4 regions of the Micromonospora sp. SL1-18 genome follow, and region 1 is predicted to be linked to each of the others. Evidence: riboswitches for the same ligand, from Rfam matches in the RefSeq annotation. Region 1 holds a riboswitch; each other region holds the start of a gene.
The links. Region 1 has a riboswitch for cyclic di-AMP ahead of ACNAW0_RS14975 (coiled-coil domain-containing protein). Riboswitches for the same ligand answer to the same signal wherever they lie in the genome.

Region 1 (7,938 bases):
CAGCGCTATCTGGAGGTACGCGCCGCGCGCCTGGCCGCCGACTGATTCACACATGGCACGCCGGGCCGGCGAGGTGCCGGCCCGGTGTCGCTTATGTGCACCGGCTCAGCTGACCGGGTGGAAGCGTCGCAGCCGGAGGCTGTTCGCCACCACGAAGACCGATGAGAACGCCATCGCGGCGCCGGCGATCATCGGGTTGAGCAGGCCGGCGGCGGCCAGCGGCAGGGCCGCCACGTTGTAGGCGAACGCCCAGAACAGGTTGCCCTTGATGATGCGCAGCGTCCGCCGGGAGAGCCGGATGGCGTCCACGGCGGCGGTCAGGTCGCCCCGGACCAGGGTCAGGTCGGACGCCTCGATCGCCACGTCGGTGCCGGTGCCCATGGCCAGCCCGAGATCGGCCTGGGCCAGCGCGGCGGCGTCGTTGATGCCGTCCCCGATCATGGCCACCGTCCGCCCCTCGGCCTGGAGCCGTCGCACCACGTCGACCTTGTCGGCGGGCAGTACCTCGGCGGTCACCTGGTCGATGCCGACCTCGGTGGCCACCGCCCGGGCGACCGTGGTGTTGTCGCCGGTGAGCAGCACCGGGGTGAGCCCGAGCTCGCGCAGCCGCGCGACGGCGGCCCGGCTGGTGGGTTTCACCACGTCTGCCACCGCGAGCACGCCGCGGGCCCGGCCGTCCCAACCGGCCAGCACCGCCGTCCGGCCGGTGGCCTCCGCGTCGGTCACCGCCCGCACGACCTCCTCGGGTACGTCGAGACCCCGCTCCCGCAGCAGCCGGAGCCGCCCGACCACCAGGTCCCGGCCCTCGACCGAACCGGTCACGCCGAGCCCCTCGGCGTTGGCGAAGCCGGTGACCGGCGGCACCGGACCGGCCTGCGCCGCGCCCTCGGCGACCGCCCGGGCGATCGGGTGCTCGGAAGCGGCCTCCAGCGCGCCGGACAGCCGGAGCAGTTCGCCGGCGTCCTGGCCGGCGGCGGGGAGCACGTCGACCAGGGTCATCCGTCCGGTGGTGACGGTGCCGGTCTTGTCCAGCACCACGGTGTCTACCTGGCGGGTGGACTCCAGCACCTCCGGCCCCTTGATCAGGATGCCGAGCTGGGCGCCGCGTCCGGTGCCGACCAGCAGCGCGGTCGGGGTGGCCAGGCCGAGGGCGCACGGGCAGGCGATTATCAGCACAGCCACCGCCGCGGTGAAGGCGGCCGTCGTCCCGCCCCCGCTGCCGAGCCACCAGCCCAGCGTGCCGATGGTCAGGGCGATCACGATCGGCACGAAGACCCCGGAGATCCGGTCGGCGAGCCGCTGCACGGCCGCCTTGCCGGTCTGCGCCGCCTCGACCAGCTTCGCCATCTGGGCGAGCTGGGTGTCCCCGCCGACCCGGGTGGCCCGGACGACCAGCCGGCCGCCGGCGTTGACGGTGGCGCCGACGACGGTGTCGCCGGGCCCGACCTCGACCGGCACGGACTCGCCGGTAAGCATGCTGGCGTCGACCGCCGAGGTGCCCTCCTCGACGATGCCGTCGGTGGCGATCTTCTCGCCGGGCCGGACCACGAACCGGTCGCCGACCCCGAGCTGGTCCACCGGGATCCGGGTCTCCCGGTCGCCGCGGAGCACCGCGACGTCCTTGGCACCCATCTGCAGCAGGGCGCGCAGGGCGGTGCCGGCGGTCCGCTTGGACCGGGCCTCGAAGTAGCGCCCGGCCAGGATGAAGGCGGTCACCCCGGCTGCCGCCTCCAGGTAGATGTTGCCGGCACCGTCGCTGCGGGTGATGTCGAAGCGGAACGAATGGGTCATCCCGGGTATCCCGGCGTCGCCGAGGAAGAGCGCCCAGAGCGACCAGCCGAACGCGGCGAGGGTACCGAGCGACACCAGGGTGTCCATGGTCGCCGCTCCGTGCCGCAGGTTGATCCAGGCGGCCCGGTGGAACGGCAGCCCGCCGTAGACCACGACCGGGGCGGCCAGGGCCAGCGACGCCCACTGCCAGTAGGTGAACTGCCAGGCCGGCACCATGGCCAGCAGGATCACCGGCACGGCCAGCGCGACCGACACCCACAGCCGGGTACGCAGCCCGCGCAGCTCGTCCACCGGCTCGGCGGCCGCCTCGACCGCGGCCTGCGCGGGCGGCGGCACTTCGGCCGTGTAGCCGGTCTTCTCCACGGTGGCGATCAGGTCGTCCGGGGTGACCTCGTCGGCGTACCGGACGGTGGCCTTCTCGGTGGCGTAGTTGACCGTGGCCTCGACGCCGTCCATCCGGTTGAGCTTCTTCTCGATCCGGGCGGCGCAGGAGGCGCAGGTCATGCCGCCGATCGCGAGTTCGATCTGGTTCGGCGCGACCGGTAGAGACTTGGCGGTCGATGTCATCGCGGCACCTCCGGTCAATTGTGCCCGTGACCGGGGACGCCGTGCCCGGCGTCCGAGGTCGCTGTGGTGGTCGGGGCCGGCGCGCCGGTGGCCGGGGCCGCCGGGGTGCCCGGGTCGCCCGCCACGACGGTGAACTCCGCGGTGTGCACCGCGCCGCCGTGCCGGAAGTCCAGGAAGAGGCGGTACCACCCGGCCGAGGGCACCTCGGCGGAGAAGGTGACCGCCGGCCCGGCGGGGGTCCGCCCGTCGCCGGGCGCGCCCTCCGGGTGCACGTGCAGGTATGCCAGGTCGCCCTGCCGCAGCGCCACCAGGTGCCCGTACGCCCCGAGGTAGGGCTGCAGGTCCGTGACCGGCCGGCCGTCCCGGCTCACGGTCAGGGTGAGCCGGCTGGTGCGGCCGGGCTGCGGGGTGCCGCTGATGGTGACGGTGTAGCCGTCGACGGTGGTGCTGGTGGCGGGTGCCGGCAGCGGCCGCTCCGCCAGGGCGCCGGGGACGGTGACGTCGACCCCGAGCGTCAGTGGCTCGCCACCGGTCGGGGTGAAGTCGGCGAACGCCCGCCAGACGCCGGGCCCGGCGAGCGGCGAGGCGACCCGCCAGGTGCCGTCGGCGGCCAACTCCGGGTGGACGTGCCGGAAACCGGAGAGGTCGCGGCGCGCGACGATCAGGTGCATACGCTGCTCGTGGGCCACGTCGTAGCGGGTGACCGGCCGGCCGTCCGGGCCGGTGACCCGGAAGGCGAACTCGCCGGCGGGGGCGGTCACCGGTTGCAGGGTGTAGCCGCGGTCGGAGACGAGCAACCCGCCGGGCAGGTGCTCGGTGGGGGCGGCCGAGTGGCCGTCGCCGTGACCGGGGTCCGTGGCTTCGTGGCGGGACTCGGCGGCGGGGGTGACGGGGCCGGTCAGCTGGCCGACCCCGTACGCCGCGCCGAACACCGCCGCGAGGCCGAGCGTGAAGCCGCTCAGCTTCGTCGCCGTGTTCATTGATGCACCTCGGTTCCTTCGGGTCCTGGGACCCGTCACGCCCCGACGAGGTCGTAGCCGGCCTCGTCCACGGCGGCACGGACGGTGTCCGTATCCAACGGGCTCGAGCTGGTGACGGTGACCTGGCCGGAGGCCAGGTCGACCTGGACGTCGCTGACGCCCGGGATCGCGCCCACCTCGGAGCTGACCGAGTTGGCGCAGTGCCCGCAGGTCATGCCCTGCACCTGGTACGTCGTGGTTGCCATTCGCAAATCTCCCTCCTGTTACCGCTACCCGGTGGGGGTATCAGCCACAGATCGGAACGTACCATACCCCCGAGGGGTAGGCTATCCTCAACGTCATGACCGCACCGACGACCCCGACCCGGGGCTACACCGCCAGCAAGGAACAGCTGCTCGCGCGGCTCCGCCGTGTCGAGGGCCAGGTCCGCGGCATCGAGAAGATGGTCGAGGACGACCGCTACTGCATCGACGTGCTGACCCAGATCTCCGCCATCCAGGCCGCCCTGGACAAGGTCGGCCTCGGGCTGCTCGACGGGCACGCCCGGCACTGCATGCGTGAGGGCGCCGCCGAGGGCCGCGCCGACGAGATGGCCACCGAGATGATGGCCGCCGTCGGCCGGCTGATGAAGCGGGGCTGATCAGGACTTCCGGCGACGGCGGGCTCAGAGCCGGTCGAGCAGCTTCTTCATGGCGTCGAACTCGGCCTGCTGGGCGTCCAAGATCCGCCGGGCGAGCGCTGGGTGCAGCCGTCGCCCTGGCAGTCGTCGGTCAGACCGGCCGCCGCATCCGGCGCGACGGCGTGCCCGGCCGCCGCGTGCGCCGCCGGGTCGCCGCCGGTGGCGTGCGTCCCATGGCCGAGGGTGTGCATGGCGGTCAGCCCGACCAGGGCACTGATCAGCAGCAGGAGCCGGACCCACGGTCCGGTCATCACCGCTGGCGCCGTACGCACGAGGACCACGCTAGCGGGCGCGGCGGGGCGGGCCGGGAGGAACCACCGGACACCACTCGTCCGCTACGACCCGCTGCCGGCCTGGCTACCATTCCGCGGCGGCGACCGGCCTGCTTCTTCAGCCGGTGCCACCGCCGGCCGGTGACCCGACCGGCCCGGCGACACGTGTCCCGCTGTCAATCGTTGGGAGACCCGCCATGGGCGCCGACCACACCCGTCCCGCCCCGTCCGCTCCGAAGGGGGTGCGGCAGGTCCTCGTCGCGACGGTGGTGCCGCTGTTCCTGGTCACCGTGGTCGCCGCGCTCGCGCTCTGGCCACGGGACACGCGGGAGCCGGCGGGCAACGCGGAGGTGCCGCGCTACCACGGCACGGTGACCCGGGTGGTGACCGAGTCCTGCCCGCCCACGCCGGAATCGCCGGAGGGCGGCCCAGGCGACTCCACCGGCCCCTGCGGGACCGTCACCGTCACCGTCGAGCAGGGCCCGGACGCCGGGCAGCAGGTCGAGGTGCCCGTCCCGACCGGGCCCGGGGCGCCCCGGGTCGAGGTCGGCGACGCGATCATGCTGGTCGAGCTGACTGACCCGGCCGACCCGACGGCGAAGAGCTACCAGATCGCCGAGCACCAGCGCGGCGCGCCACTGGTCTGGCTGGTCGTGCTGTTCGGCGTCGTCATCGTCGCGTTCGGCCGCTGGCGCGGGCTGGCCGCGCTGGGCGGCCTGGTCGCGAGCTTCGCCCTCCTGCTCGGTTTCGTGCTGCCCGGAATCAACGCCGGCCAGCCGCCGCTGCTGGTGGCGATCGTCGGGTCCGCGCTGATCATGTTCGTGGTGTTGTACCTGACCCACGGGATCACCGCGCAGACCTCGGTGGCGGTGCTCGGCACCCTGGGCAGCCTGGTGCTGACCGGGCTCCTCGGTGCCCTGGCCATCGCGGCCACCCATCTGACCGGCTTCGGCAGCGAGGACGCCGCCACCCTGTCGATGTTCCAGCACGACGTAGACCTGCACGGATTGCTCCTGGCCGGCATCATCATCGGCTCACTCGGCGTGCTGGACGACGTCACCGTCACCCAGGCGGCCACGGTCACCGAACTGGCGTACGCGAATCCGGGGCTGTCCCGGCTCCAGCTCTACCGGGCGGCCACCCGGGTGGGCCGCGCGCACATCGCCTCCACGGTCAACACCATCGTCCTGGCGTACGCGGGCGCGTCGCTGCCGCTGCTGCTCCTGCTCGTCGCCGACTCGCGCCCGTTGAGCGAGATCCTGACCAGCGAATTCATGGCCACGGAGATCGTCCGCAGCGCGGTGGCGACGCTCGGCCTGATCGCCGCCGTACCGCTGACCACCGGCCTGGCCGCCCTCGTCACCACTGCGGGCCGGGGCGCCGCGACGGACACCCGCCGGGGCGCCGGAACGGACACCGTGCCGCCCTCCGGGCCGCCGGCCGCCCGGCCGCCCGCCGAGCGGGACGACGCCCTGGAGGCGCTCGGCGGAGCGGTCACGGGGCGGCGCGGCGCGGACGGAGGTACGGAGGTCGCATGGTGACACTCCGCAGCGTGACCATCGATTGCGAACGCGATGCTGGTCACGCAGAGCTACGCCGAAATCGCGCCATTGGTCGGCTTCTGGGCGTAGCTCACCGCATGGATTGTCAGGTAATCTCCCTCCGGCCACCGCTGAAGGCGTGCACCAGCGCCTGCGGTGCCGCCGCCCAATCGCCCGAGGGCGAGCCGGGGAACCAACGCACCTGGGGTGAATCCGCGCCAGCGGTAGGGGCCACTTCCGTCCCGAACCCGGCAGCTAACCCGGCCGGCGGTCGACGGAAGGGAACACTGTGACGGCACCCCTGCGCCGCTGCTTGACACCTGTGGTGGCCGTGCTTGCCGCGCTCGCCATCGTCGCCGGGCCGACCCCGGCCATGGCCGCGCCCACCAACCCCACCCCTTCTGGGCACGAGGAGGACGATGAGCCTCCGCTCATCACGGACGTCCTGGACGCCGCGAACCGCGGCTACCTCAAGGCCAAGGCGAAGCTGGCGAAGTCGAAGCGGCGCCAGCTCCAACTGGCCCTCGAGATAAACGCGGCACGGGCCGAGCTCGATGCGCTGCGCCCACAGGTCGGTCAAATCGCCGCGCAGTCGTACCGCACCGGCCGGGTCGGCGTGCTGGCCATGCTGCTGGAGAGCAACACGCCCGACACGTTCGTCCAGCGGGCCGCCGGCCTGGACGAGCTGAACCTGGTCAACGCGCAGAAGCTCGCGGCGGCCAACGCGGCGAAGACCCGGGCCGAGCAGGCCAAGCTCGCCCTCGACGCCGAGGTACGCGAGCAGCAGAAGCAGGCCAACGCGATGGCGCGCGAGAAGGCCGAGGCGGAGAAGGCGCTGAAGCTGGTCGGCGGACGCGGCTTCACCGGCGGCCTGGTCTCGGCCACCTCGCCGGTCGCCCGGATCGGGCCCGGTCGCACGGCCGACGGGGGCTGGACGGCCGAATCACGCACCGCGAAGGACCCGACCACCTCGGGCTACATCACCCCGCGCACCCTGCACGCCTACAAGGAGGTCCGGCGAGCCGGCTTCGACCGCTTCGCCGGCTGCTACCGCCCCGGCGGGCCGTGGGAGCACCCGAAGGGCCGGGCCTGCGACTGGTCGCTGCAGAAGAGCGGTTTCGCACCCTGGCACAACAACGACATGCGGATGTACGGCAACAACGTCGCCGCCTTCCTCATCCGCAACGCCGACCGGCTGGGCATCTACTACGTGATCTGGAACCGGCAGATCTGGTTCCCGGCAACAGGCTGGAGGTCATACAGCGGCCCCTCCAACCACACCGACCACGTCCACATGTCGATGCTCTAGGTCTAGGGCGTGCCGGCCGACACCTCGGCCACCGTCCGCACCTCGCCCGCGCTGAGCCGGTACGACATGCCGACCACCCCGCACCGGCCGGCGGACACCCGCTCGGCGAGTACGGCCGACCTGGCCAGCAGCGCCTCGACGGTCTGCGCGATGTGGATGTCGACGATGGCGTTCACGTCCTCGACGCCCTGTCGGGCCGCTTGGCGCAGGCTGGGCACGACGGCCTCCACCACCGCACCGAGGTGCCCGGCCGGAGAGGCGCCGGCGGCGACCGCCTCGCGCGCGGCCTGCACCGCCCCGCAGGAGTCGTGGCCGAGCACCACGACCAGCGGGGTGCCGAGCACGGTGACCGCATACTCGACGCTGCCGAGCACCTCGGGGCCGACGGTGTGGCCGGCGGTCCGCACCACGAAGAGGTCCCCGAGGCCGCGGTCGAAGATGATCTCGGCGGCGAGCCGGGAGTCGGAGCAGCCGACGATCACCGCGAACGGGTGCTGACCGTCGGCGACGGCGGCCCGGTGATCGGCGTCCTGGTTCGGGTGGCGGGGTACGCCGGTGACGAAGCGACGGTTGCCGGCGTACAGCTCGGCGAGCGCCTGCTCAGGAGTGGTCGGTATCACAGCAGTCACCTCGTCCTCGCACGAAACGACCTGGTCAGACCGGTCGGCGGCGGAGAGGGCCGCGCCAACCACGTTCACACCCAGGCCCAAGATACGTCAAGTTTTACGTGATACACATTTCATGTGTTGGCCGCCGCTTGACCACTCACGGGCACCCGATCTGGTGGGGCGGGGCCGCC
Region 2 (7,938 bases), on a different contig from region 1:
CGGGTGAGCAGGGTCACCGGAGCGCCGTCGCCGGCGTACCGGTAGGGCTCCAGTTCGGCGTCCCACGCGGTGCCGAGCGCCTTGTCGAGGGCGTGCCCGAGCGCCTCGGCGCGGGCGGAGGCCAGGATGGCACGCAGCCGGTCCTCGCCGAGTTGGATGTCGCCGGCCGCGCCGACGGTGGCCCGGAACAGGCCCCGCCCCGGGACGTACATGAACCGCTCGCCGTCGACGCCCGGGCTCGGCTCCTCGGTCACCTCGAAACGGATCATGGGCCACTGCCGAAGGGCAGCGGCCAGCTCGGCACCCGTCCCCGGGCTACCGGTCCACCCGCACTCGGCGCGCCGGGCACCGGGCTCGACGGGCTGGGCCGTCCAGTGCAGGTTGACCGGCGCGGCGAGGACGCGCGCGATCGCCCACTCGACGTGAGAGCACACGGCGAGTGGGGTGGAGTGGACGTATACGACGCCACGCGTTGGCACGGTGACCTCCCGGAGAGCGAGGTGCGTCTTCCCCTACGACCTCGTCACCCGAGTGGTGCTTGCAACACATGATGACCGGTGTGGCGGATGGTGCGCCAGCGAATCGGAAAATTCGCCGGTGTCGGCCGTCGGAAATACCCGGGTGGCTGACCCGGTTGACCCTCCTGACGGCGCGATGACCAGCCAGGTGTCGAGGTCGTGTACAGTTCTCTGGGCGGTTCTGTGCCGCCGCACAATCTTCGCGGGCCGACGCTCACCCCGGGCGTCACCCGCACCAGCCCCCGGACGTTTCAGTCCTCCCGTACGTCTGCAAGGAGTACTTCCGTGGCGAGCAACACCTCTAAGACCGCGCGCGCGTCAGTCCGGGCCGGCCAGGCTGGCCAGGGTGGCGCCCTCAGCGTGCTGGGCGAGTTCAAGTACCTCATCCCGCTCAACGGCGGCAAGCACGCCTACGTGCGCAACCTGACCAACGGCAAGACCGTGCGCCTGCGCACCGACTCCGAGGCCTTCGTCGAGGAGATCCGGACGCTGGCCGCCGCCGGCCACGCCACCAAGGTCCGCGCCGAGCTCAACGGCCTCGCCGCCGCCTACCCCGAGCACGGCTGGGACGCCACCGAGAAGCGCCTCGTCGAGGCCGGCGTCTTCGAGGGCTGAGTCCCTCACCCGCGTCACCCAAACCGCCCGCCGGGTCGTCCGGCGGGCGGTTCGTCGTCTCCGCCGCTTCCCCGGCGAGGGGTCCGGCGGGCACGGGGTGCGATCGCCCGGATAACGGGCAACCGCCACCGCCGGGCACGGCCACCGGCATGGCCACGACGAGGGCCCGAGCGGCGGCCCGTACCCTCATTCAGCCCACCGTGCCCGCCGCGTGACCACAGGAGCCCCCGCCTTGAGCGACCAGACCACCCTGGACCGGGAGATCGCCGCCGAACAGCGGCATCTCGATCGGGTGTACGCCCGCTTGGCGGAACTGCGCCGCTCGGCCGCCGACGCCGAGCGGGAGGGCTACCGGCTGGCCCGGGTCGGCAACTTCGGCGCGTTGGTGGAGCGGGACGCGATGGTGTTCCACGCCGCGCAGCGCCGGTACGTGCTGGACGCAGAGCACGAGGGGCTGGTCTTCGGCCGGCTCGACCTGCGTACCCGGCAGGTGCTGCACGTGGGGCGGCTCGGCGTGCGCGGGGAGAACGCCGAGACGCTGGTGGTGGACTGGCGGGCGCCGGCCGCCGCCGCCTTCTACCGGGCCACCCCGGCCGAGCCGATGGGCGTGGTACGCCGGCGCACCATCCAGTCGTCGGCGGAGCGGGTCACCCGGATCGAGGACGACCTCCTGGACCCGGAGGCGGCGCCACCGGACATGGCGGTGGTCGGCGACGGCGCGCTGCTGGCCACGCTGTCCCGGGCCACCGGGCGGGGCATGCGGGACATCGTCGCGACCATCCAGCGCGAGCAGGACGAGGCGATCCGCTCCCCCGGCTCGGGGGTCACGATCGTCTCCGGCGGCCCGGGCACCGGCAAGACCGCGGTCGCGCTGCACCGGGCCGCGTACCTGCTCTACTCCGACCGGTCCCGGTACGCCGGCGGCGGCATCCTGGTGGTCGGCCCGTCCGGCGTGTTCGTCGAGTACATCGCCTCGGTACTGCCCTCGCTCGGCGAGGAGACCGCCACCCTGCACTCGCTCGGCTCGCTCTTCCCGGGCATGTCGGCGACCCGTACCGACCTGCCGGAGGTGGCGGCGGTGAAGGGGTCGCTGCGGATGCGCCGGGTGCTGGAACGCGCGGTCCGGGACGCGGTGCCGGATTCCCCCACCGAGCTGCGCCTGCTCTACCGGGGCGAGCTGCTCCGGCTGGGCCGGGCCGAGCTGGACGCGATCCGGGACCGGGCCCTGCCGCGCGGCGCGCGCCGCAACGAGGTGCGACGGGGCGGCTTCGACGCCGTCCTCGCCGCCCTGTACGGACAGGCTCGCGGGCTGCGGATCGGCCGGCTGCCGGAGCAGCCCGCGTTCGAGGACGAGATCATCGAGCGGCCGGAGTTCCGCGAGTTCCTCAAGGCCTGGTGGCCCCGGCTGCACCCGCGGCACGTGCTCGGCTGGCTGGCCCGCCCCGAGCGGCTGCGCCGGTACGCCGGCGGGATCCTGGCGGCCGACGAGATCCGGCTGCTGACGCGGGCGTACCGGACCCTGGACGCCGAGGGGCCGACCATCGCCGACATCGCGCTGCTGGACGAGCTGGACGCGCTGCTCGGCAAGCCGGTGCAGCGGGCGAAGCCGAGGCGCGACCCGTTCCAGCTCGCCGGGGGCGTTCGCGAGCTGAGCACGTTCGCCGACCGGCAGCGGGCGGCCCGGGCCGCCGCCCGGGAGCGCCCGGAGGACTACCGCGACTACGCCCACGTGGTGGTCGACGAGGCGCAGGACGTCTCCCCGATGCAGTGGCGGATGATCGGCCGCCGGGGCCGGCTGGCCTCCTGGACCGTGGTGGGCGACCCGGCGCAGACCGCCTGGACGGGTGACGCGGGTGAGCTGACCCGGGCCCGGGACCAGGCGCTGGGGCAGCGCCGCCGGTACCGGTACGAGCTGACCACCAACTACCGCAACTCCGCCGAGATCTTCGCGGTGGCGGCGGCGGAGATCCGCCGCCGCTACCCGGACCTGGCGCTGCCGACCGCGGTGCGCTCCACCGGGGTGCCGCCGGTCGAGCGGATCGTGCCCGCCGCCGAGCTGCCGGCCGCGACCGTGGCCGCGGCCGGCGCGCTGCTGGCCGAGGTCGAAGGGACGGTCGGCGTGATCACGCCGGTGCCGCGCCGGGACGAGGTCGCCGGCTGGCTGGGCGACCTCGGCGGCGGCCGACTCCAGGTGGTGACCAGCCTCCAGGCCAAGGGCATGGAGTACGACGGGGTGGTGCTGGTGGCGCCGAGCGAGATCCGGGCCGATCAGGGTTCGGGCGTACGGACCCTCTACGTGGCGCTGTCCCGGGCCACCCAGCGCCTGACCACCCTCGACCCGGTCGGCTGACGACGGTCGGGCCCCGGCTCACTTGCATACATAGCGATGTGAGCATAAATTGGGCCCCGCCGGGGTGACGGGCGAAAGGGTGTGGGCGTGGGCGCAGGTCATGACCACAGCGGCACGGTCACCAACGCCGCACACCGCCACCGGGGTCGGCTCTGGGCCGCGCTCGGGCTGCTCGCCGCCCTCATGCTGGCCGAGGCGGGGACCGCGTTCGCCACCGATTCGCTGGCCCTGCTCTCCGACGCCGGGCACATGTTCACCGACGTGCTTGGCATCGGCATGGCGCTCGCCGCGATCACCGCCACCCGGCGGGCCAACACCGATCCGCAACGCACCTTCGGGCTCTACCGGCTGGAGGTGCTGGCCGCGCTCGCCAACGCGGTGCTGCTCGGCGCGGTCGCCGCCTACGTGTTCGTCGAGGCGGTACGCCGGTTCGGCAGGCCGCCGGAGGTGCTCGCCGGGCCGATGCTGGCCGTGGCGGTGCTCGGCCTGCTCGCCAACCTGGCCGCGTTCGCGCTGCTGCGGACGGGCGCGCAGGAGAGCATCAACGTGCGCGGAGCGTATCTGGAGGTGCTCGGCGACGTGCTGGGCTCGCTCGGGGTGATCGCCGCCGCCCTGGTCATCACGTTCACCGACTGGTGGTGGGCCGACCCGCTGGTCGCCGTCGCGATCGGGCTGTTCATCCTGCCGCGCACCTGGCGGCTCGGCAGGGCCGCGGTGCGCATCCTGGTGCAGGCCGCCCCGGAGCACCTCCAGGTGACCGCGGTGCGCGATCGGCTGGCCGCTGTGCCTGGGGTCGCCGAGGTGCACGACCTGCACGTCTGGACCCTCACCTCGGGCATGGACGTGACCTCGGCGCACCTGACCACGACGCCCGGCGCGGAGGTGGGCGAGGTGCTGGCCGCGGCGCGGGCCGCACTGCACGAGGACTTCCGGATCGATCACGCCACGTTGCAGATCGAACCCGGAGCGTCAACCGGCGCATGCGGACCTGTGGAGTGGTAATTAGGACAAACTTAAATTCAAGTGGCTATTGTGCATCTGTGCCGGCTTTAGCCCGATTCTCGGTCCCCGTCGCCGGGGGCCGGTCGGCGTACGGCCGGTAGGCTCGGTCGCGGTCTCCACCCGGCGGCGCGTTTCGGCGCCGGGGCGGCGGCCGTCGCCTAATCGCCAGCAGCACGGCGAGCCGGGGAACCACGTTCCTGGGGTGCATCCGCGTCAGCGGTAGGGATCTTCCGTCCCGAACCCGTCAGCTAACCCGGTCGGCGGTTGACGGAAGGACACGTGAATGCCACCTGTGGCACCTGTACGACGGACGGCCGCCCGGTTGGCGGCCCTGCTCGTCGCGACGCTCGCCCTCGGCGTCGCGGCCGCGCCGGTCTCCCCCGCCTCGGCGGCCGCCCCGACCGGCCTGCTTGCCGCCCCGCCCGGCGACGAGGGCGGCACCCCGGCGCTGCGCGCTCAGCTCGACGCGGCCAGCAAGGGCTGGCTGGACGCGCGGGCGGCGCTGAAGCGGTCGGTGCAGCGGCAGCAACAGCTCACCACCCAGCTCAAGACCGTCAACGCCGAGCTGGGCGTACGCGACGCCAAGGTCGGCGAGATCGCCGGGGTCGCGTACCGGACCGGGCGGCTCGGCACCGCCGCGGCGCTGCTCGACACCAGCAGCCCGGAGGGCTTCATGGACCGGGCCGCCACGCTGCAACAGGTCGCCGCGCACGAGGACCGCGCGCTGCGCAACCTGATCGACACCCGGGACCAGTCCACCCGCACCCAGGCCGCGCTCGACGGCGAGATCCGGGAGCAACGCAAGCAGGTCGCGGTGATGGCCAAGCGCAAGGAACAGGCGGAACACGCGCTGGAACTGGCCAACAAGAAGGCCGCCAGCACGAGCGGCGGGGGCAGCGTGCAGGGCACCTCGCGGGCCAACGCCAAGGCGGCACCGCGCAACGCCGACGGCTCCTGGCCCTCGGAGTCGTGCAGCGTGAACGACCCGACCCCGGCCAACGGCTGCATCACCCCGCGCATGATGCACGCGCTCCAGCAGGCCAAGGCGGCCGGGTTCACCCGCTACGTCTCCTGCTACCGGCCCAGCGGCTCGGGCGAGCACCCCAAGGGCCGGGCCTGCGACTTCGCCGCCCAGAAGGGCGGCTTCGGCGGGGTGGCCACCGGCGGCGACAAGACGTACGGCAACAACCTGGCCGCGTACTTCATCCGCAACGCCGACCCGCTCGCCGTGCTCTACGTGATCTGGTACAAGCAGATCTGGCTGCCCAGCAGCGGCTGGAAGGCGTACAGCGGCGGCAACGGCGACCCGTCCAGCGACCACACCAACCACGTGCACCTGTCGGTGTACTGAGGCTCGCCGGTGGCCCGCCGCCCGGCGGGCCACCTACGCCCACCGACGTACGTCGGAGGTCGCCGTGCGTCCGACGACGCGGGGCCGGCGAGGACCGAGCATCGGGGCATGAGCCGACTCTCACCCGCCGGACGCAAGGCCCTGCTCACCCTGCACCTGGTCACCGCGCTGGGCTGGCTCGGCGTCGACCTGGTGCTGCTGGCCCTCGGTGTCGCCGGCCTACGCGGAGCCGACCCCGAGGTGGTCTATCCAGCGGCGGGTCTGCTGGTCACGTACCTCTTCGCCCCGCTGAGCGTGCTGGTCTGGCTGGTCGGGCTGGCCAGCGCGCTGTTCACCCCGTGGGGGCTGCTGCGCTGGCGCTGGGTGCTGGTCAAGTTCGTGATCACCACGGCGATGCTGGGGTTGGTGCTGCTGCTGCTCACCCCGACCGTGCGCCGGCTCGGCGAGCTGGGGCCGGACCTCACCGCCCGGGACCGGCTGGACCTGGTCATCCCGCCGACGGTCTCCAGCACCCTGCTGATCGTCACGACCGTGCTGTCCACCTACAAGCCGTGGGGGCGGCTGCGCCCGGCCGCCCCGACGGCCCGACGTCCGGAGTTGTCGCGAACCGCCGGGCGGCGGAGCTGACTGAAGAGCCCGCGGGCTCTCAGTCAGCCGGCCCCTCCAGGGCGGCCCTGAGCCGACTGGCGAGGCCGAGGTGGGCCGCCCGGGCCTGCCGGAAGGCGTACCCGAACAGGGGCGCCGGGGCGGAGAGGGTGATCTCGACGTCGATACGCACCACGCCGCCGGGCTCGTCCAGCAGCCGGGTGTGGTTGCGGACGGTGGTGGCCGGCTGCTGGCGGGCCACCGTCTCCACCTCGTCCTCGGTGGCGACCAGCACGTCCGCCTGGTAGGTGACCGGGAAGTGCAGCGGCCCGAGCTCCAGCCGGTCGGTGATCGCGTAGCTGGCCAGGGCGCCGGGGCGGGGCGGCAGCGGACGGACCCGGACGATCAGCGGATGCAGCTCACCCTGCCGGGTCAGGTCGCTGAGCAGGGCGAGCGCATCCGCCCGGGTGCAGCGGGCCTGCACGGTGTAGCTGAAACTGTCGCTGCTGAGCACGCCGTACTCCCTTGCCGTCGGCGATCCGCACGATCGTCGCGTAACCGGGGTTCGGCTGGCAACGGTCGACGAAAGCGTACGGAACCGGGCGGCTCAGGCGCCGGGCAGTACCTCGGGAGTGCTGTCGGCGAGGTACGGCTCGGGAGCGCCGAAGAGACCCAGCAGGCCGGTGACCCAGAGCTGGCGGTGCACGAATCGGCTCGGCTCGGTGACAAGCAGCTTCACACCGCTGACCTCGGCGGTCTGGAAACCGGCAACCATCGCGCTGATGCCGACGGAGTCGAGGAAGGTGACCAGCCGCATGTTCAGCTCGACCCGGGACGGATGGCCCTTCGCGAGCACCTCGGCGATCGCTTCCCGCACTTCGTACGCGGTGTCGACGTCGATCTCGCCCCGCGGGGCGATCTGGACGACACCACCCGGTAACACCGACTGCACGATCGACAGGCTCACGCGAGCACCTCCACTCGCCCCTACGGGCGCCTCATCAGTACGCGGGCCGCGACCGAGAGTATTCCTCCGATGCCTCGGTCGCCACCCCTCGGGATGGGCAATTCGCGAACTGGGCACACCTGGGCATCCCAGTCCGGTTTCCTCCAGTTCCTGTTCTTCGCGTCGACAGACTCTCATACTCCAACGACCGACCGGGCAATGTCGATCCGCCGACCCAGGTTAGCGGCCCCGCGCCGGTCCGGCCCGGATCCGGTCCCGGCGCGTTCGGCTGGTTGGTCCCGCCGCACCCATCGACCACGCCTGACCTGGATGGTTTGCGGCGGCCCCGGGCGGGGCACTGCCCGGGTGAGCAGACCGTCCCACGATGCCCGACCGCCGGAGTCCGAAGTGGCCGCCGGATTCCACCCCCGAGGAGGTAACACCATGTTCGGAACTACCCTGCTGGAGCGCCGCGGCAAGCCCGAGCGGATCGCGGACCAGGCGTGGCAGCACCTGGCCTCCGCGGTCAGCTCCGCCGGGGACGGCGTCCGCGACGCCGCCCGCTCCGCCC
Region 3 (7,938 bases), on a different contig from region 1:
GCTGGTGCTGCTCACCCTGGTGGCGGTGGCCGCCGGCCTCGCCCTGCCCGCCTGGGTGGCGCTGGCCGCCGCCCTGCTGGTCGGCGCGGGCTGCGGCGCGCTCGGGCTCGACCTGGCCCGGCGCCGGTTCCGACCGTCGGCCGGGGGCGGGCCGGTGGGCCGCGCGCTGCGCCGGCACCAGCCTGAGTTCGTGCTTTACTTCTCCGCCCCGCCCGGCTCGGCGTACCAGGTCACCATGTGGCTGCCGTACCTGGAGCGGATCGGCCGGCCGTTCCTGGTCCTGGTGCGGGAGCCGGAGTTCCTGCCCGCCATCGCCGCCGCGACCCGCGCGCCGGTGGTCTGCTGCCCGACGCTCAAGGCCATGGACGAGGCCCTGGTGCCGAGCCTGCGGGTGGCCTTCTACGTCAACCACGGCGCGAAGAACAGCCACTGCCTGCGCCTCTCGCAGCTCACGCACGTGCAGCTGCATCACGGCGACAGCGACAAGGCGCCCAGCGCCAATCCGGTCTCGGCGATCTTCGACCGGATCTTCGTGGCCGGGCAGGCCGCGATCGACCGGTACGCCCGGGCCGGCGTGACGATCCCCGCCGAGAAGTTCGTCGTGGTCGGCCGGCCCCAGGTGGAGGCGATCGAGGTACGCCGGGAGCCGGCCCGCGGCCTGGCGCAGCCGACCGTGCTCTACACGCCCACCTGGACGGGGCACCACGCCGACGCGAACTACTGCTCGCTGCCGGTCGCCGAGACGGTGATCCGCCGGCTGCTGGACCGGGGGGCCACGATCATCCTGCGGCACCACCCGTACACCACGCAGAACCCGGCCTCGGCGCGGCAGCTGGCCCGGCTGGCCGAGCTGCTGGCCGCGGACCAGGCGAAGACCGGCCGGGCGCACCTGTGGGGGGCGGCGGCCACCCGCGAGCTGACCCTGACAGACTGCGTCAACCGCTCCGACGCGCTGATCTCGGACGTCTCCGGGGTGGTCTCCGACTGGCTCTATTCCGGCAAGCCGTACGCGGTCACCGACATGGGCGCCGACGGTGAGCACTTCGTCGCACGGTTCCCCCTCGCCGGCTCGGGTTACGTGCTGCACCGGGACATGTCCAACGTGGACGAGGTGCTGACCGAGCTGCTCGACACCGACCCGAAGGCGGCGGTTCGCTGGGCCACCCGCACCCGCTACCTGGGCGACTTCCCCACCGAGTCGTACACCGAGGCGTTCCTCGACGCCGCCCGCCGCGAGCTCGACCCGGGCTGGGACCCGCCGGGCCCGCGCGCCACCGACATCGTCGCCCCCGACGGCTCGCCGCTCTCCCCCAGCGCCTGACGGGCGACGGCGTCACGGCCGGCCGGGCGCGGCGAACGGCGCGAGCAGGTCGAGGACGGCGGTGGGATCCTCGACGTGGGCGCTGTGCCCCAGGCCGGGAAGGGTGACGACGGGCACGCCCAGCTCCTTGAGCTGGGCGTCGGTGACCATCGGGTCGTGCTCGCCCCGGGCCAGCACGACCGAGGCGTCGGTGTCGGCCAGCAGGGCCGGCAGGTCCGGCGCGCCGACCGCGAACGCGGCCGGATCCATGGCCAGCCGCCAGCGGCCGTCCTCGCACCGCAGCCCGGCGTCCACCACCGGGTGGTCGGGGGCGAAGAGCCCCACCAGCCCGGCCACCCGCAGGTAGCGGCGGGCCGCCTCGTCCCGGCTGGCGAACCAGGTCACCGGCCGCTGGGCCAGCTCGCGCGCCTTGTCCAGCTCGGCCGGGGACCAGGTGACCTTGATGCCGAGCCCGATCACCGCGTCGACCGGCAGCCGCCGCGACCGCGCGGCCAGCGCCAGCGCCACCACCCCGCCGAGCGAGTGCCCGAGCAGCACCAGCCGGTCCCGGGGCCCGAGCCGCTCGGCCACCGGGCCGAGCCCCGCCACCACCCGCTCGGTCAGGGCCGCGAAGGAGTACGCCGGCAGCGGCGGCGACCAGCCGTGGCCGGCCAGGTCGGGGGCGAGCCAACGGCCCGCCCAGCGATGCTCCAGCTGCGGCGCCCAGGGCAGCCACACCTCACCGGTGGCACCCAGGCCGTGCAGCAGCAGCAGATGGCGGGCTCCCGTCTCGTCGGCCATACGGCGCAGTGTGCCACCGGACCGGCACGACGCGCGAGACCCCCGCGTACGCGGTCGGGCACCGGCTCGCAGGAGCCGGTGCCCGACGGGGAGGGGTGCGATCAGGCCGAGTAGCCTCGGGTGGCGGCCCAGTTCGCCAGGTCGATGGTGGTGATCCAGTACGAGGGCATCGCCGGGTTGGCCGAGTCGGCGATCAGCGCGGTCCGGCCGTTGTTCTTGTAGCCGACCACCGCGATGTAGTGGCCGCCGGGGAACGAGTGCCAGCCGCCGTCGGTGTCGGTGGCGGAGCCGGCGATGTTGACCACGACGCCACGACGGTGGCTGATCGCCTTGACCAGGTCGGCCTGGAGCTGGTCCATCTGCGCCGGCGTCGCGGCCTGGCCGGGGATCACGTGCGTCCGGTACGGGCTGCCCTTGACCATCTGGTTCAGCCCCCGGGTGGTGTCCTCGGCCGAGTCGGTGCCGTTCATGCCGGCGTTCAGCGGGGCGACCATCGCGTCCTGGGTGGTCTCGATGCCGCTCGCGCTCAGGGCGTTGCGCACGGCGGCCGGGCCGCAGTTCCAGTAGTCGGTCTGCGCCTCGTAGTTGTAGTTGAGGATCTTGCTCGACGGCGGCTTCGGCTTCGGCTTGCGGGTGACGTCCGGGTTCGCCTTGGCGGTGCTGGGCTTCGCCGACGGCGACGGCGACGCGGACGGGCTCGGCGACGCGCTCGGCGAGTCGGACTGGGACGGCGCCGGAGCGGCGGCCTGCGCCTCGCCGCGGCTGGCGACCTCACCGAGCCGGGGGGCCAGCTCGGTGACGGCGGACGCGCGCTCCTGCTGGGCGGGCGCGTCGCCGGTGCCGGTCAGCGCGACGCTGACGCCGCCGGCCAGCACGAGGGCCGCGGCGGAGCCGGCGACGATCTGGTAAGGGCGCTCGGTCACGAGGCGCCGCAGCTTACGGTTCAGGTGGTGCTTCACGTGTTCCTCCACGAGGGGCTGTGCGGCACACGCCGGCCCGACGCGCGGACGAGGTCACGCGCGTTGCCAGGCGGGATGGCCGCGGGAAGGGAAGCGCCCGGTGAGCCGGGCTGCGAGGGCGGTTACCGGAACTCGGCTCGCCGGTCAGGCGAGCGAGGGCACCGCCACTCCGTGGAGGCGGGGGGAGGATCGGGGGGTGGATGGCACGAGGAGGGCACTCCTTCCGTGGCCGCCTACCGGGTTAGCTGACGGATTCGGGCGGGAAGTAGGCCCTACCGCGGGTCGCAGCTCGCGGATTCACCCCGGTGTTGCACTGGGTCCCCGGTTCGTTTGATCACGATTGAGCGGGTCGGTACGGCGTCGCCACATGCGATCGGAAACCGCACCAGACGCGCCGACACTACCGGTGAGTTCACCGCCTGCCAAGCGCTCCTACCTGCTTAAACATCGGAATTGCGACGCCGACCGGAACAGCAGGCAACCTGACGTCACTCAATGGGACAAGCAGTTATCACGGGACTGCCGGGCCCGAATCGGACAACGGGTGGATGATCGGCCCGGAATTGCGGGAGTCGATCACCCGAGCCTACCCGGATGACCGTTTCCGCGCTTGCGGTGACCTCGCTCACCAGATTTTTGGTAACGATTCAGCCGACCCGCGCGGGACGGAAGCGGGCAGTGCGGACGCCGGTCGCGCCGGCCGGCACCGCCGCGCGGGCCAGGGCCACCGGCTCGGTGCGGCGTACCGAGACCGGGCGGGGGCGCAGCGCCTCAGCGGCGGCGTACGCCTCCGCGGCCAGGGTGCGGGCCGCCTCGGCGGCCACCTCGGCGTCGCGCCACGCCCGCTGCTCGCGCTCGGTGGCGGCCCGCCAGCCGGCCCGCCGGCCGTCGCGTGCCGCCCGGGCCAGGACGAACTCCTGCTCGGCCGGGTGCCGGCGCGGGTTCCACCCGTTGCGGTGGGCGAGGACGTCGGCGAGCTGCCGGCCGGTCAGGTCGCCCCGCCAGTGCGCCGCCATCGCCGCGTGGTGCAGCCACCGCTCCCGGGCCGCGTACTCGGCCGGCGTCCGGGGGGTCCGCGGCTCGGGCAGCACGACGGCGCCGGCGAGGCGCCGGGCGGCCTTCTCGGACTCGTCGTACGCCTCCCAGGCCCGTTCGGCCGCCTCCTGGGCGGTCAGCCACTGCTCGCGGCGCCGACGGGCGGTCCGCGCGGCCCCGGCGGCGGCCACCGCCACCTCGTCGGCGTACCGGCACAGGTCGGCGCGGCGGGCCGCCTCCTCGGCGGCCGGATCGGGGGCGGGATCCACCGGGCGCTCCGGCCGGGTGACCAGCACGGTCAGCACGCCCAGGGCGAGCAGGAGCAGGACCGACCAGATGGCGGCGGCCTCGGGAACCTTGGCGACGAAGTGATAGAGAACGATCTTCTGCATTGGTCGGTACCTCACGGGAACGGCGTGGCGGAGAGGCCCACACGGGCCCGCGGGGCGGGGCGCGACCGGGTACGGGCGCCGTCTGGCCGTCGTCGGGCGGGTGCGGGGTGAGGTTCGGTAAGGCAAGCGCGGGCCGCGGCCCGCGGGATCGTCAGCGGGCGGGCGGGGCCCGGGGGCCGGCGGCAGCCGGGACCAGCCCGACCAGGACACGCTGCCGGTCGACCGGAGCGGCCACGACCCGACCGGGCCCGCCGACCGAGAGGACCGCCCGCTCGGCATGGTCCAGGTCGCCCTGGACGACCTGCCGCTGGGCGGCGCCGGCCGGGTCGGTGCCGGGCGCCGCATGCTCGCCGCGGCCGGCCACCGCACCGGGCGCTCCCGTCCCGGCCCCGGCGACCGCGTCGGCGGCCCGGTCGGACCAGCGGAGCAGCCCCCGGAGGGCCGGGTTGGCACCGGGCTCGGGAGCGCTCAGGTGCCCGGCCCGGAGGGCCGACGTGTCGACTGCGGGCGTGGGGGCAGCCGCCTGAGCCGTCGCGGCCGGGCCCAGGGGCAACGCGGCGGCGCCGAGCGAGCAGGCGGCGACCACGGCCAGGCTGGCCAGCATGCGGGCGGTCCAACGCGCCACCCACCACAGGGGACAGGTGAGCGCGATCGGAAGCACGGATCCAAATTACCGCCGAAACGGCCGGAAAGCACCATCGCCGGGCGTGTCGCACTGGCCGAGGGAAGGCGGCACCGCCCAGGGTGGACAGCGGCCGGGCGGCGGGCTCCCGCCACGGGTCCGGCGGCGGAAGGACGCCGCGCGGCGGCCACCCGGCTCAGCCCGGGTCGCGCTGCCCGGCGTACTCGACCGACCTGGGCCGTGGGACGCGGACCGCGACCGGCGCGGCGGGGGTGGCCGGCGGGCGGGGCCCGCGCGATGGTCCCAGCCGGCGCATCATCGGCGTCTCCACCCAGCGGTGCAGGGCCGCGGCGAGCAGCAGGTTGACCACCAGGAAGGCCAGCACGAAGAGCGGCCCCCACCAGCCGCCCAGCCCCTCCCCCCAGTGGCCGGTGAGCCGCAGCACGGTCTTCATCACCAGGACGTGCACGAGGTAGAAGGCGAACGAGACCTCACCGAGCCAGATCATCGGGCGTGACCGCCACGGCGTCCGCCGGCCGTGCACGTCCGCGTCCGCCGCCGCGGTGATGACCAGGAGGTACGCGACCGCGAGCAGGGCCGCCCAGAACTCCGCGCGGATCCACTGGGCGGCGATCACCCAGATGGCGGCGAAGAGCAGGCTGGCCAGGGGCAGGGTCGGCCCGCGCCACCGGCCCCGGCGCAGCAACTCGGCCGCCGCGACGCCCATCCAGAACTCCAGCGACCGGGCCATCGGGAAGACCTGGGCGAACCACCACCGGTTCTCCTCGGGCACCAGCAGCTGACCGGGGCCAGAGGGCCAGGATGAGCAGCGGCGCGGCGACCACCGCCACCCACAGCAGGCCGGTGCGGGCCCGGCGCAGGTAGGGCAGCACGAACGGCAGGCAGAGATAGAAGGCCAGTTCGCAGGAGAGCGACCAGCTCACGTTGTTGACGCTGTAGTAGTACCCGTCGAAGGGGAGCCAGGCCTGCACCAGGAAGAGGTTGCCGAGCGCGGCCCATGGGGCGATCGGGTCGGCGAACCAGAACGCGACGGCCAGCGCCACCACGAACATCACCAGGTGGTTCGGATAGATCTTGGCCAGCCGGCAGCGCAGGAAGGTACGCCGCGGCTCGCCGTCGCGGTACGACCAGACCAGCACTGAGGATGAAGAAGAACTGCTTCCTACTAGTTGCTCATTGTTGAGCGGTTCGGATGTTTCGCTCTCCGCCTGGCCGTGGTGGCTGGGCTGGAGTCCTGGACCGGCAGTCTGGTCCGGTGGCGATCGGCCCGGTCCTGCAGGATCTGCTTCACCCGCTGGTGTGGGGTGTGCAGGGCGATATCGGGATCGCCTAATCGGTGCAGGATGTTGATCGCGGCGTTCACGTCGGCCTGCCACACCACCCCGCACGCGGTGCAGTAAAACCGGTCCCCGCTACGGCGGCCGAAGCGTCCGCAGCGGTGACAGGTTTGTGAGGTGTAGGCGGCGTTGACGGGAACGAGCGCAGAACCTCTACGCTCCGACACGTTCTTCAGCGCCTCGGCGGTGACTCCCTTGGTCCACGCGGCGAGACGCCGATTGATGTTCTTGCCGAGCTTCTTGCGGGCGGTGAAGCGTTTGGTGAGGTCTTCGGCCACGATGGTGGCGGCCTTGTCGATGACCTCGTGCACGGCGGTGAAGATTTCCGTCCGCACCCGGGCCCGGTGGCGGGTGGCCTGCCGGTCCCGTTTGGCGGTGCCGAGGTTGTTGACCTTGATCCGCTGCGCCTTCGCGTGGTTACCGCGGGCGGCGGCGGTGTTGGCGATCGAGCGCAGCTTCGCCCGGCGCCGGTTGCGTTCCTTCAGCCGATCCGACTCGCTGGTCAGCAGCTCACCGAGCCGTTCACCGTGGGGCTCGCCGTCAGAGTCGGTGAGGGCCTCGGTGTAGCCCTTGTCCACACCGACCGTTGCCTCACCGCACGACCGTCGGGATGACGGCAGGTGCGCTGCGTCGATCTGGTAGTGCACCTCCACCCGACCGCCCCGCAGGATCAACCGCAGCGTTCCCGTCGGCGCGACCGTCGTCGACAGCGGGATCCTGACCATCTTGCGGGGCTCAAGACCAGGAACAACCAGCCACAACCGGCCCCGCCCATCGACGGCGTTATTGTAGTTGTCGGCGCGTACGACGATCTGATCGTGCGTGCGGTTGCGGCCCCGCTTCCAGTGCCGGCGCATCTGCCGAGCCAGGAACGGGTCGTCCGCCCACCGGTCGGCCTCCAGCGCGTCGAACATCCGCTTCCGCTGTACCGGATCGTCGGTGCGCCGGACGATGGCCCGCCGCACCTGCACCTTGGCCGCCTCCCGGTTCGCGGTGATGTCGCCCATCGCGTCGCGCACGGTTTCCTTCCACGCGTTCGCCAACACACCAAACGACACGGGCGTGTCCTCGGCCAGCCACTGGTCCCGCACCTGCCGGTGCCGCAGTCCGGACCCGACACCGCCGATCGACCCATACCGCTGCCACACCTCACCACGCACCCGACCCAACCGACGAGCCTGCTCCTGCAACACGGCGTACTTACCCGGATTCAGGGCGGTCGAATACGCGATACGCGTGACCTTCACCGGCCATCCCCCGCGGTCAGGACCGCCCCTTTGAATTCCTTCTCGTAATGCCGCAGCCCGTACAGCCGACACGAGAAGCTACCTACGATGGCCAACAGGTCCTCGGCCAACTCCCGCTGCGGGGACAGGGCCTCCTGATTGGCCACGACGATCTCGCAGCCGCCGCGGGCGGCCAGGTGCTCCAGCAGGTCGAAGCCGAATCGGGCCAGCCGGTCCTTGTGGGC
Region 4 (6,702 bases), on a different contig from region 1:
GCCCGGCGCAGGACATCGGCGCCCTGCTGGTGAGCACCGAGCCGGGCACCCTCGCCGAGCAGCTCGTCATCCTGGACCGGCTGGCCAAGCAGCAGCACAAGCAGATCGCGGGCGTGCTCGCCGTCCGCGACAAGTACAACGCGCAGAAGAAGAAGCTGGACGCGCTGATCGCCACCCAGATCAAGCAGCGCGACGAGCTGGCGGCCAAGAAGAAGCACATCGACGCCGAGATCAAGCGGCTGACCGCGATGCTGCCGGTGACCTCGATCCGCCCGGCGGGCTGCCCGGCCATCGACGGCGTGGTGAGCAACGCGGCGCGGACCGCCATCAAGACGGCCTGCGCCCAGGTCGGTGACCCGTACGTGTGGGGCGCCACCGGCCCGAACGCGTTCGACTGCTCCGGCCTCACCCAGTACGCCTACAAGGCGGCGGGCATCTCCCTCACCCACTTCACCGGCGCGCAGTGGCGGGAGGGCAGGGCCGTGTCCCGCAGCGATGCTCGCCCCGGTGACCTGGTCTTCTTCTTCAGCGACCTGCACCACGTCGGCCTCTACCTCGGCAACGGCATCATGGTGCACGCGCCACGGACCGGCAAACCGGTCCAGGTGGGTTCGCTCAGCTACATGCCGGTCGCCGGCTTCCGCCGCGTCACCTGATCCTCCCGACCACCACGAAGGCCCCCGGTCCGCACGGACCGGGGGCCTTCGTTTCGTCCCGGATCAGCGGGGCGCGTTCTCCGCCGCCGGCTGGATCTGCACGTCGTCGAGGTTGACGTACATCACCCGGTGGCCGAACTGGACCTGCACGTACTGGAGCTGGCCGCGGACGACCGTGCGGTCATCCGGCGACGAGCCGTCGAAGGAGACGGCCCGGTAGTACTCGCTCGGCAGGACGCCGCCGACCGCGTACCGCTGGCCGGCCTTGAACGTGTACTGCAGCGGAGCGATGCCCTGGAAGGGAATGGTGGACGGGTAGGCGGCCCGCTCCGGGTAGGCCCGCCCGTACACCGGGATGGTGGCCTTTCCGGGCTTGGGGGTCACCACGAAGCCGTTGGCCCACTTCGCCGCCGGCGCCGAGGCCGGGTTGTAGAACCAAGCCTTCTGGCCGAGGTACCAGATCGCCGTCCAGTCGCCCTGGATTTCGGCGATGGCGTACGTCTGACCGGCCGAGGCGCGGGCGCCGTGGTCGGAGATGTACATGGTGTTCGGTGTGCCCTTGTCGTTCAGCCCCAGGTCGTTGACCAACGGTGCGGTCGGGCTCGGGGCGGCGCGCAGGATGACCGAGGAGGAGCCGCGCAGCGGGCAGGGCTCGGGGTCCGGCGGCGGCTTCGGGACGCCCGGCGGCTGCCGGTTGCAGCCGTAGAAGGCCGGCTTGTTGTTCGCGTAGTCCGGGTCGATGGTGACCAGGCCGGTGTGCGGCGTGCCGGTCGAGTGGAACGGCGCCTTCAGCAGGTCGAAGTAGTGCGACCAGTTCCAGTACGGGCCCGGGTCCCAGTGCATCGGGCCGACGTTCGCGGGGGCGATGCCGGGGACGTTGTCGTGGCCGAGGATGTGCTGCCGGTCCAGCGGGATCTGGAACCGCAGCGCCAGGTGTCGGACCAGCTTGGCGGAGGCCCGGTACAGCGCCTCGGTGTACCAGGTGCCGTGGCCGGCGAAGCCCTCGTGCTCGATGCCGATGGACTTGGCGTTGACGTACCAGTTGCCGGCGTGCCAGCCGACGTTTTTCGCCTTGATGTGCTGCGCGACGTACCCGTCCACCGACCGCAGCGTGTAGTGCCAGCCCAGGTAGGTCACGTCCTGAACCTGGCCCAGGCTGGGGCCGAAGTAGCCCTCGGTGTCGTGGATGATGATGTACTCGAGCTTCTGCTGGGCCGGCCGGTTGCCGATGTCGTAGTTGCCGTAGTCCCAGGTTTTGGTCTTCGGGATGTAGTACTCCCCGTACGGCGCGGGGATCCACTCGCAGGCGAGGCGGACCGGGCACTCCAGGCCGTCCGGCCGCTCGGCGCGGCGCAGCCCGAGCTGGTGCAGCCCGGACTGGTCCGGTTTCACCGTCGTGGCGGCGAGGGTCACCTGCTGGCCGTCGTCGGTGGTCCGGCTGGCGCCCTGGCTGATCTGGTCGTACACCTCGTCGGCGAAGGCCGCCGCGGCGTCCTCGGTGTCCGCGCCGGAATACCGGGCCACCGCGCCGTACCAGGCCGCCGGGTCGCTGCCGGCACCGACCGGCCCACCCAGCTGCTGCTGGTACGACGCCAGCAGCGCCGCCCCGCCGCGGATGTTGGCCGCCGCGTCGTCGCGCAGCGTCTCCTTCGACTCGCCGGTCAGGTTGGCGGCCGCGTCGAGGGTCTGCAGCGAAGCCTGGGGCAGGGTGTCCCCGGACGGCTCGGCGGCGGCGGTCAGGTCAAGGTTGAGCGGCCGGGACTCGTCGCCGCGCGGGTCCTCGTTCTCGTCCACGTGCGCGCTGGACGGGGTCGAGGCGACCTGCTCGGCGTCGGTGAGGTGCATCGGGCCGTAGCCGCCGCTGGTGCTGGGCTGGCCTGGGTGGGTGTCCCAGCGGGATTCCAGGTAAGAGACGCCGAGCAGCACGTTCTGCGGCACGCCGTACTCCGCTGCCGCGGCGGCGTACTGCTGCTGGCGGTCGGGGCTGTCGGTGGTCCCGGCGGCGAGGGGCGCCGCCGCGGTGGGACCGGTGGTCGCGATAGCGGTGGCCGCCGCGACGGCGGCGGCCAGCAGTATCCGTCTGCGCGATGGCAGGGCTGTGAGGTGCATCAAACCTCCAGATCGGGATGGGGGTCACTGCTTCCTCACCCTTGCTCCGCGCATGGCGTCCGGTCAATACCTTTCCAGATAACGATGCAGTCCGAAAGAAATCTTCACCCTCGGCGGTCGTGGCCGAGAATTTGCGTACGGAGTGTCACGGCGTCTCGGGTTGCGGATTGATAACGGCGATCTCTACTCTGTTCACTCGTCGGCCGGTAGCTTCACCGTCCAGCCCGGGTGGTGACGGTCGGACACCGCCGAGTCGCCTCCGTGCGAACCGGGGACCCAGGTACCTGGGGTGAATCCGCACCGCGGTGCGGTAGGGCGGCTCCCTTCCCGCCCGAACCCGTCAGCTAACCCGGTAGGCGGTCGGGAAAGAAGGAGTACGGAGCCCGGTGGCAAACCATGCCCCGCGGCCACCGTCGGTCCGGTCGGTCGACCGGTCGGCGGCTGCGCCGCGTCCACGCTGGTCCCGCTTCACCACCACCCTCGCGGCCCTGGTCGGCACCGTCGTCGTCCTGACCGGCGGCGCCACGGCGGCCCACGCCGACCCGACGGTCGCCGAGATCGAGCGCCAGATCGACCAGGACTGGAACAAGCTCGAACCGATCATCGAACAGGTCAACGCCACCCGCGAGGACCTCGCCGCCAAGCGCAAGAAGGCCGCCGCGCTGGCCAAGCAGATCGCCCCGTTGCAGGCCAAGGTCGATCAGGCCCTCGGGCAGGTCGGCGGCCTCGCCGTCAACGCGTACAAGGGCGACAACATCTCCACCGTCAACGCGCTGCTGGGCAGCAAGTCGCCCGGCCAGCTGGTCGACAGCCTGGAACTGCTCGACCGCTTCGCGCACCGCCAGCAGCGGCAGGTGCAGGCCGTGGCCGACCTGCGCGACCGGTTGGCCGCGAAGAAGAAGCCGCTGGACAACATGATCGCCCAGCTGGCCCGGACCGAGGCCCAGCTCGCGGCCAAGAAGAAGCAGATCGACGCCGAGATCGCCCGGCTGCAGAAGCTGCGGCTCAAGGTGTACGGCAACGGCGGTGGCGGCCCGCTGCGCCCGGCGCCCTGCCCCGCCGGCTACCCGGGTGGCCCCGCCGGGGTCGCGGTCAAGTTCGCCTGCGCCCAGATCGGCAAGATCTACGTCTGGGGCGCCGCCGGTCCGGACCACTACGACTGCTCCGGCCTGACGATGGCGGCCTGGGACAGGGCCGGCTCCTCGCTGCCGCACAACGCCCGGCAGCAGCACAACGTCACCCGGCGGGTGAGCCGCAGCGAGCTGCGCCCCGGCGACCTGGTCTTCTACTACAGCGACCTGCACCACGTCGCCATGTACGTCGGTAACGGCTGGGTGGTGCACGCCTCCCAGTCGGGCAAGCCGATCACGATGAAACGCGTCGACGACGGCCAGATCAACAGCTACGGCCGCCCCGGCTGAGGTGAAAGCAGGGGCCCCCTGTTAACGCCTGCGGTAGAGGAAGGGGCCCCTGTTAACACCGGGCCGGCCGGTCAACGGGTCGGCCAGATCCGCCAGTTCTGCCAGGAGCGGCTCGGGGTCGGGCCGCGCTGCCCCTGGTAGCGCGAGCCGTAGACCGCGGAGCCGTACGGGTGCTCGGCCGGCGACGAGAGCCGGAAGATGCAGAGCTGGCCGATCTTCATGCCCGGCCAGAGGGTGATCGGCAGGTTCGCCACGTTGGAGAGCTCCAGCGTGACGTGCCCGGAGAAGCCCGGGTCGATGAAACCGGCGGTCGAGTGGGTGAGCAGCCCGAGCCGGCCCAGGCTCGACTTGCCCTCGAGGCGTGCGGCGAGCTGGTCGCCCAGCGAGATCACCTCGAGCGTCGAGGCGAGCACGAACTCGCCCGGGTGCAGCACGAACGGCTCCCCCTCGGGCACCTCGACCGTCGAGGTCAGGTCGTCCTGCCGCGACGCCGGGTCGATGTGCGTGTAGAGGTGGTTGTTGAAGACCCGGAAGAGCCGGTCCAGGCGTACGTCGATGCTGGATGGCTGCACCAGCGCGGGCTCGAAGGGCTCCAGCGCGAGCGTGCCCGCCTCGATCTCGGAGGCCAGGTCGCGGTCGGATAGCAGCATCGCAACACCATAGCGACCGGTACGGGCGACCTGCGTGTCGGACTGCGCGCTCGTACACTTGTTCGATAGAATGTCCGCATGGCTTCCTGGTCCGAATTCGCCGCCGACGAGCCCCGCCTCGCCGACGAGATCCGCCTTCTCCTGCAGCAGTACGGGCCGGGTTTCGGCTACCTCGCCACGGTCCGCGCCGACGGCGGTCCCCGGGTCCACCCGGTCTCCCCGGTCATCACCGACGGAGGGCTCTACTGCTTCGTCATCGACTCGCCCAAGCGCCGCGACCTCGAACGGGACGGCCGCTACGCGCTGCACTCGTTCCCAGCCGAGGAGAGCGACGACGAGGCGTACGTCGCGGGCCGCGCCCGTCCGGTGACCGACCCGGCCATCGTGGCCCAGGTGGCCGCGCTCGGTCGGGCCGCGCCGCAGGTCGACTGGCGGCTGTTCGAGTTCACCGTCGACGTGGCGATGCTGACCCGGCGCGACCAGACGACCTACCTTGGCGTGAGCCGGCCGCAGGTGCGGGTCTGGCTCGACCCGCAGGCGACCGGCCCGACCCGCCGGGCCGCCGTCGCACCCGAGGCCCGACGTGGTCGCCATGGGTTCGACACCCGCCGGCCGGCCGCCTGAGCCCGCAAGAGCCGGCGCCGGCCCCGTCGTGGAACGGGACCGGCACCGGCGTGCCGTGCTGGGCTGCTACGCCGCGCGGTAGGCGTTCCACGCGGTCAGCATCCGGCTGGCCTGTCCGGGGGTGAACTCGTACATGCACGAGTCGTAGGTGTAGTCCATGAAGTTGTGGATCGGGTCCAGGCCGGGCGCGGTGCAGGTGTCCCGCCCGGTCGGGCACTGGTAGGCCGGTGACGCCTCGGCCGGGGTGTCGGAGACGCCGTCGCCCTGGCCCGAGCAACCGCCCTGGAAGGTGTGGTAGAGGTTCAGCCAGTGGCCGATCTCGTGGGTCCCCGTGTCGCCCAGGTTGTAGTTGGTCACGGTGCCGCCCGGCAGCGACTCGTTCAGCGCGACCACGCCGTCCATCTTGTCCAGCGTCTTCTTCGGGAAGGTCGCCCAGCCGAGCAGGTTGTCGCTCAGCTCACCCAGGTACATGTTCAACGTGTTCTTGCCGCCCTCGCGCAGCGTCGTCTTCATGGACCGCTCCGCGGAGGAGCCCGAGACGATCGGGTACCAGGACGGGTTGGTGACCCGGTTGATCTTCTGAAGTTGGAACCCGAAGGCGGTCGCGGCGCCGCCGGTGGCACCGCTGTAGGCCTGGTTCAGCACGCTGATCTGCTGGGTGATCATCGAGTCCGGGATGTTGCCGCCCGCCCGGGTGCTGTCCCGCTGGATGACGTGCACGACGACCGGGATGGTCACGGTCGCCAGGGGCGCGGCCCCGGCCCCGAGGCGGAACCTGGACCGCTCGGCCAGCGCGGCGGCGAGATCCGCCTCGCGCTCCCGCACCTGCGCGGCGGTCAGCTCGTTCGGGTCGTGCCGGACGTGCGCTCCGGCCTTCACCCGGGCGTTCGAGTGGAGGTCGGCCGGCGCGACGCAGCCTCCCGCCGGGGCGGCGGAGAGGGCTGAAGCGGCCGGGACGACGCCGACCGCGGCGGCGCTGAGCAGCAGCGCAAGGGTCGTCGACGCGACGCCGGCGGTACGCCGGATCAGCAGGTTGGGACGGAGTCCCATGGGCCCACCTCTTTCTGGCGGCGCGACCGGGGGTGTGTCACGCCGTGGCTGGCAACGTGGGGGTGACGCTACAGCTCATCGACTGATTTGAAAACGTCCATATGTTGCGGTCGGGAAACTTCTTCCTGACCCCGAGCGCACGGGGCGGTTCCAAGATCTTGTCGAGGTGGTTTCGCGGGGCCGGAAGGCTCG

Region 2: linked by a shared signal. The riboswitch ahead of ACNAW0_RS03565 (coiled-coil domain-containing protein) and the one ahead of ACNAW0_RS14975 (coiled-coil domain-containing protein) in region 1 are both predicted to bind cyclic di-AMP.
Region 3: linked by a shared signal. The riboswitch ahead of ACNAW0_RS02370 (C39 family peptidase) and the one ahead of ACNAW0_RS14975 (coiled-coil domain-containing protein) in region 1 are both predicted to bind cyclic di-AMP.
Region 4: linked by a shared signal. The riboswitch ahead of ACNAW0_RS23410 (NlpC/P60 family protein) and the one ahead of ACNAW0_RS14975 (coiled-coil domain-containing protein) in region 1 are both predicted to bind cyclic di-AMP.

Annotation. Positions count from the first base shown of each region.
Region 1 covers NZ_JBLROA010000026.1:54,732-62,669, reverse strand. The annotation lists gene ACNAW0_RS15010 (RNA polymerase sigma factor) at 1-45, shown strand, start outside; gene ACNAW0_RS15005 (heavy metal translocating P-type ATPase) at 106-2,358, opposite strand; gene ACNAW0_RS15000 (hypothetical protein) at 2,373-3,338, opposite strand; gene ACNAW0_RS14995 (heavy-metal-associated domain-containing protein) at 3,374-3,583, opposite strand; gene ACNAW0_RS14990 (metal-sensitive transcriptional regulator) at 3,679-3,978, shown strand; gene ACNAW0_RS14985 (hypothetical protein) at 4,026-4,289, opposite strand; gene ACNAW0_RS14980 (YibE/F family protein) at 4,487-5,830, shown strand; cyclic di-AMP (ydaO/yuaA leader) riboswitch at 5,984-6,115, shown strand; gene ACNAW0_RS14975 (coiled-coil domain-containing protein) at 6,120-7,139, shown strand; gene ACNAW0_RS14970 (carbonic anhydrase) at 7,142-7,759, opposite strand.
Region 2 covers NZ_JBLROA010000005.1:52,999-60,936, forward strand. The annotation lists gene ACNAW0_RS03545 (DUF3145 domain-containing protein) at 1-479, opposite strand, end outside; gene ACNAW0_RS03550 (hypothetical protein) at 804-1,133, shown strand; gene ACNAW0_RS03555 (HelD family protein) at 1,366-3,483, shown strand; gene ACNAW0_RS03560 (cation diffusion facilitator family transporter) at 3,571-4,485, shown strand; cyclic di-AMP (ydaO/yuaA leader) riboswitch at 4,631-4,764, shown strand; gene ACNAW0_RS03565 (coiled-coil domain-containing protein) at 4,769-5,836, shown strand; gene ACNAW0_RS03570 (hypothetical protein) at 5,945-6,463, shown strand; gene ACNAW0_RS03575 (SRPBCC family protein) at 6,483-6,935, opposite strand; gene ACNAW0_RS03580 (STAS domain-containing protein) at 7,029-7,388, opposite strand; gene ACNAW0_RS03585 (hypothetical protein) at 7,812-7,938, shown strand, end outside.
Region 3 covers NZ_JBLROA010000003.1:123,971-131,908, reverse strand. The annotation lists gene ACNAW0_RS02380 (CDP-glycerol glycerophosphotransferase family protein) at 1-1,321, shown strand, start outside; gene ACNAW0_RS02375 (alpha/beta fold hydrolase) at 1,334-2,101, opposite strand; gene ACNAW0_RS02370 (C39 family peptidase) at 2,203-3,072, opposite strand; cyclic di-AMP (ydaO/yuaA leader) riboswitch at 3,276-3,417, opposite strand; gene ACNAW0_RS02365 (hypothetical protein) at 3,708-4,487, opposite strand; gene ACNAW0_RS02360 (hypothetical protein) at 4,639-5,148, opposite strand; gene ACNAW0_RS02355 (acyltransferase family protein) at 5,306-5,902, opposite strand; partial or broken gene ACNAW0_RS02350 (acyltransferase) at 5,979-6,269, opposite strand; gene ACNAW0_RS02345 (RNA-guided endonuclease InsQ/TnpB family protein) at 6,296-7,714, opposite strand; gene ACNAW0_RS02340 (IS607 family transposase) at 7,711-7,938, opposite strand, start outside.
Region 4 covers NZ_JBLROA010000058.1:21,727-28,428, forward strand. The annotation lists gene ACNAW0_RS23400 (C40 family peptidase) at 1-656, shown strand, start outside; gene ACNAW0_RS23405 (N-acetylmuramoyl-L-alanine amidase) at 720-2,765, opposite strand; cyclic di-AMP (ydaO/yuaA leader) riboswitch at 3,002-3,139, shown strand; gene ACNAW0_RS23410 (NlpC/P60 family protein) at 3,152-4,186, shown strand; gene dcd (dCTP deaminase) at 4,258-4,836, opposite strand; gene ACNAW0_RS23420 (pyridoxamine 5'-phosphate oxidase family protein) at 4,915-5,460, shown strand; gene ACNAW0_RS23425 (zinc metalloprotease) at 5,527-6,510, opposite strand.